DNA from 2 places in the Streptosporangium sp. NBC_01639 genome. Region 1 is predicted to be linked to the other one. Evidence: riboswitches for the same ligand, from Rfam matches in the RefSeq annotation. Region 1 holds a riboswitch; the other holds the start of a gene.
The links. A riboswitch is a leader RNA that binds a small molecule or an ion and turns the genes downstream of it on or off. The one in region 1 is predicted to bind thiamine pyrophosphate.

Region 1 (2,192 bases):
TTCACGCGAGGCGAGGACGTCCGCGTCCTCGGCTCGCGCACGGACGACCGCCGCCTGTCCCGCCACCAGGGCAGCGCCCTCGACGAGACCTATCCGTTCTACTCCGACCACAGCGCGGTCGTCACCGACGTGGTGGTCCGCGGAGAGGGAACGGGCCCCGACCGGCCGATCGTCAGCGAGGAGCCAGAGAACGCCCCCGGCGTCTGGCCCGCCACCCCGGTCGGCACCCCGGTCCCGCCGACCGAGCTCAGCGCGACGGCGACCACCTTCAAGCCCGGCGTCGGCGACCCTGTCCGGGCGGTCGACGGCGATCTCACGACCGACTACCACTCCAACTACCCGGAGATCGCGCCCCAGCCCCACTTCATCACGGTCGACCTCGGGCGGGTCCGGGCCCTGTCCGCGGTCCGGTTCCAGCCCAAACTGGGCTACGACATGAACGGCACCGTCCTGAAGGGCGTGGTGCAGGTGAGCGGCGACGGCACGACGTTCAGGGACGTCAAGCGGGTCGAGTGGCCGCGCATGACGGCGCCGAACGACGTCGACATGCAGGGTGTCGCGGCCAGATACGTGAGGCTGCGCGTGGACTACGGCATGAACGGGGCCTCCTCCCTCGCGGAGATCATTCCGTACGAGATCTCTCGATGACGATCGTCGCCGGTCCTTCCGAGGGCCGGCGACTTCCCGCCCCGGTCGCCGACAGGCAGGTTGCAGGTCTCGGATGGCGCGCCGGAGCCCACGATCACCGGCGTGTTCGACTGCGACCGAACGTCGTGGGGCGACCCGGAGTCCGACTGGACGATCTCCATGGCCGGCCGGCGACCGGGCACGGAGCGGGACGCGTTCTGGGAGACGTACGGACCGCTGTCGTCCACGCCCGGCGCCGCGCTGCGGTCGCTGTTCTATCGGGCCCGGCACGTGGGCGCCGTCCGGCTGGAGAGCCACCGGCTGGGAAAGTCCACGGACGTACCGGGCACCTATGACGACATGCGTGAGGTGCTCACGCGCTTGGCGGACTGATCCTCCGGACGCGGTCTCACCCGGAACCGATGGCCTGCCGATGCGGCCCGGATGCGGAGCGCGCACCACCGCTGTCGCCCTGATCCGGGAGTCGCCGCCACGGCACCACCGGGGTGACCGCCGCCGACGAGCGAGCTGTTAACCTACTCGCGACGCGGGGTGCCCCGGCAGGTCCGGGGCTGAGAGCACACCCGTCGAACCTGATCTAGTTCGAACTAGCGAAGGGACGTCATGTTCTGCGACGACGTCTGGGCCCGCTCCACCGCACTGCTGCGCGCCATCCACGAGCACCCCTTCAACACCGCGCTCGGCGAGGGCACGCTCGATCGCAGGCGGTTCGCCTTCTATATCGTGCAGGACGCCCGATATCTCGAGGCGTTCTCCAAGGCGCTCGCCACCGCCTCGGTGCGGGCCGGCGACCCTGAGGAGGCCGCGTTCTGGGCGGACAGCGCGCACGCCGCACTGGCCGCCGAGCGGACCCTGCACGAGGGCTACATCGAGGAGTACGGCCTGAGCGCCGCCGACCTCTCGGGCATCCGCACCTCGCCCACCTGCCTCGGCTACTCCTCCTTCCTCCAGGCCGTCGCGCTGGCCGCGCCGTACCCGGTGCTCGTGGCCGCCCTCCTGCCGTGTTTCTGGGTCTACCAGGACGTGGGGGCGGCGCTGCTGCAGCAGGTCGGCGACGTCGCCGACCACCCCTACCGCGCGTGGATCTCCACCTACGCCGATCCGGACTTCGCCAAGTCGGTCGAGCGGGCCAAGGAGATCGCCGACCGGCTGGCGGCCGGGGCGGACGGCGAGACGCGCGCGGCCATGACCGAGGCGTTCGTCCAGGCCACGGAGTACGAGTGGATGTTCTGGGACAGCGCCTGGCACCAGGAGACCTGGCCCACGGAACAGTGGCGGCCCGGCGGCTGACGCCCGCCGTCACGCCTGCGAACCCCTCCGCCCGTCACTGGGCGGAGACCTCGCCCGCCGATGACCCCGACCGGGCGGACCCTCAGCTCAGCAGCCTGCCCGCGCGCAGTACGGCGTGCGACCCGACGAAGTCGTCGCGGAAACGACGGTCGTGGGAGACCACCACCAGGGCGCCCGGGTAGGCGGCCAGCGCCTCCTGGAGTTCCTCGACGAGGGTGAGCGAGAAATGGTTGGTCGGCTCGTCCAGGATCAGC
Region 2 (2,192 bases), 4.0 Mb from region 1:
TTGCGGAGTTTGGCCGAGTGGAGCTTGTAGACCCACCAGTCGGGTTTGCGCTCCTTGGGCTCCGCGGCGATCCGAGCCAGCGTCGTGTCCAGTTCCTCGTCTCCGAGGGGCGTGGGATCCAGGACGGTGACCTTCTTGTCGGCCAGGTCGATCCGGCCGTTGACGGCCAGCTCCGCCAGGAGGGCGCCGCCGAGTGCGGCGTCGAGCTCCGACGAGCCGACCAGTTGTCTTCCCTCGTCCTCGCTGTAGGCGAGCAGGAGGACTTCCTCAGCGATGGTCGTCATCACCCGACCCTACGTCGCAGGCACTGCCGGGGTGTCGGGGGCGGACATCCCGAAGTTTCCGCCTGTCGCCCAGGCGGCGCGGAGGAACCTCGCGGGTGACGACATGCGGATACACGTGGGTGACGATATGCGGATATACGCACATATGTTTGACGAGGTCGCGGGCGGTTGAGCCGCTTCGTGCCCCATCTGGTGACGGAATTGAAAGAATGGGTTCATGAGCTTTTCTGAGGTCGACGTGCGGGACGTGCCGGACGGCGCGTTCCTGCTCGATGTGAGAGAGAACGATGAGTGGCAGGCCGGGCACGCGCCCACGGCCGTCCATATTCCGCTCGGGGAACTGCAGGCCCGGGTCGAGGAGGTGCCCAAGGACGCACCCGTCTACGTGGTCTGCCGCGTCGGCGGCCGTTCCGCGAACGCCGCCGCCTGGCTCGGCCACGTCGGCTGGGACGCGATCAACGTCGGCGGGGGCATGCAGGCCTGGGAGTTCGCCGGGCGTCCCATGGTCAGCGAGAGCGGGCAGGACCCGTTCGTCGCCTGACCTGTCCTCGCGAGGAACCGGCCAGGTGTGGAACCGGCCTCGCGAGGATCCCCACCCTTGCGCCGAAAGGAATGAATGACATAATTCGGGGCGAATTGTCTATCGCGGGAGCTTGGGCGAGACCGGGCTGAGAGGGCGGAACCACGCAGAGGGGCACGCGGCCCCTCCGACGCGCCGCCGACCGCATGAACCTGTCCGGGTAATGCCGGCGTAGGGAGCGTTTCATGGCGTCCGACGTCATTGTCGCCAAGCATGCCGAGGCCCCTCTCACCCTCGACCACGCTCCACCGAAGATTCTCGGCGCGCTCGACCAGGGCGCCTTCTGGGCGAACCTGGGCGTCAGCCTGCTCGGGTTCTCCTTCGCGCTCTTCCTGATCAACCCACTGCTCGACGACAACCCGCTCACCTTCACCGCGGCGCTGACCGCCTCCCTGGTCGGCAGCCTCATCGGCACCGCGATGGTCGGCCTCGCCGCGGTGCCGGGTGCGCAGACCGGTCAGCCCGCGATGGTGCTGCTGCGCGGGCTGTTCGGCGCGCGGCTCTCCTCCGTCCCGACCGTGCTCAACATCATCCAGATGATCGGCTGGGGCGCGTTCGAGCTGTGGGTCGTCGCGATGGGCGCACAGGCCATTTTCGGGACATCCGTCCCCTACGCGGTCTGGGCTATCGCGGCCGGTGTCCTCACGACGGCGCTGACGATCTACCCCCTGGGCGCCATCCGGCTGATCCGGCGTTTCGTCACAGCCGGGGTGATCATCTCGATGATCTGGTTCGCGGTGGTCTTCCTCCGTGAGACCCCCGCCCAGACCGGCGGTTCGTGGGACGCCTTCGCGCCGGCCGTGGACTTCGTGATCGCCCTTTCCGTCTCGTGGGTGCCGGTCGCGGCGGACTACGCCCGGCACTCGCGATCCAGCCGCGCGGCCTTCACCGGCGTCGTCGGCGGCTACACCGTCGCGCAGGTGGCGTGCCTGGCCGTCGGCATCTACGCGGTGGCGCTCGCCGGTCACGGCGCGGTGCTGGACCAGCCGACCGCCGTGTTCGCCCCGTTCGTGGCGGCGCCGCTCGGCGCGTTGTTCTTCGGAGTCCTCGTGCTGCGCGAGACCGACCAGTCGTTCGCGAACGTCTACTCCACGGCGATGTCGCTGCAGAACCTCATGCCGAGGGTGGACCGCCGGATCTTCTCCGTGGTCATCGGCGTGCTGACCACGGGCATCGCCCTCGTCGTCGACGTCAACTCCTACAGCGCGTTCCTCGGCATCATCGGCGCGGTGTTCGTGCCGATGCTCGGCGTACTGGCGGTCGACTACTTCCTGCTCGGCCACGGCAGGGACTGGGACACCTCGGAGAACGCGCCCTCCCGCCGGCTC

Region 2: another riboswitch for thiamine pyrophosphate. It lies ahead of OHA77_RS20500 (purine-cytosine permease family protein); the one in region 1 lies ahead of OHA77_RS02335 (TenA family protein).

The regions. Positions count from the first base shown of each region.
Region 1 is NZ_CP109272.1:494,378-496,569, forward strand. Features, by position in the region: gene OHA77_RS02325 (endonuclease/exonuclease/phosphatase family protein) at 1-648, shown strand, start outside; gene OHA77_RS02330 (hypothetical protein) at 751-1,020, shown strand; TPP riboswitch at 1,166-1,264, shown strand; gene OHA77_RS02335 (TenA family protein) at 1,252-1,938, shown strand; gene OHA77_RS02340 (ABC-F family ATP-binding cassette domain-containing protein) at 2,021-2,192, opposite strand, start outside.
Region 2 is NZ_CP109272.1:4,499,908-4,502,099, reverse strand. Features, by position in the region: gene OHA77_RS20510 (GPP34 family phosphoprotein) at 1-284, opposite strand, end outside; gene OHA77_RS20505 (rhodanese-like domain-containing protein) at 502-825, shown strand; TPP riboswitch at 920-1,059, shown strand; gene OHA77_RS20500 (purine-cytosine permease family protein) at 1,050-2,192, shown strand, end outside.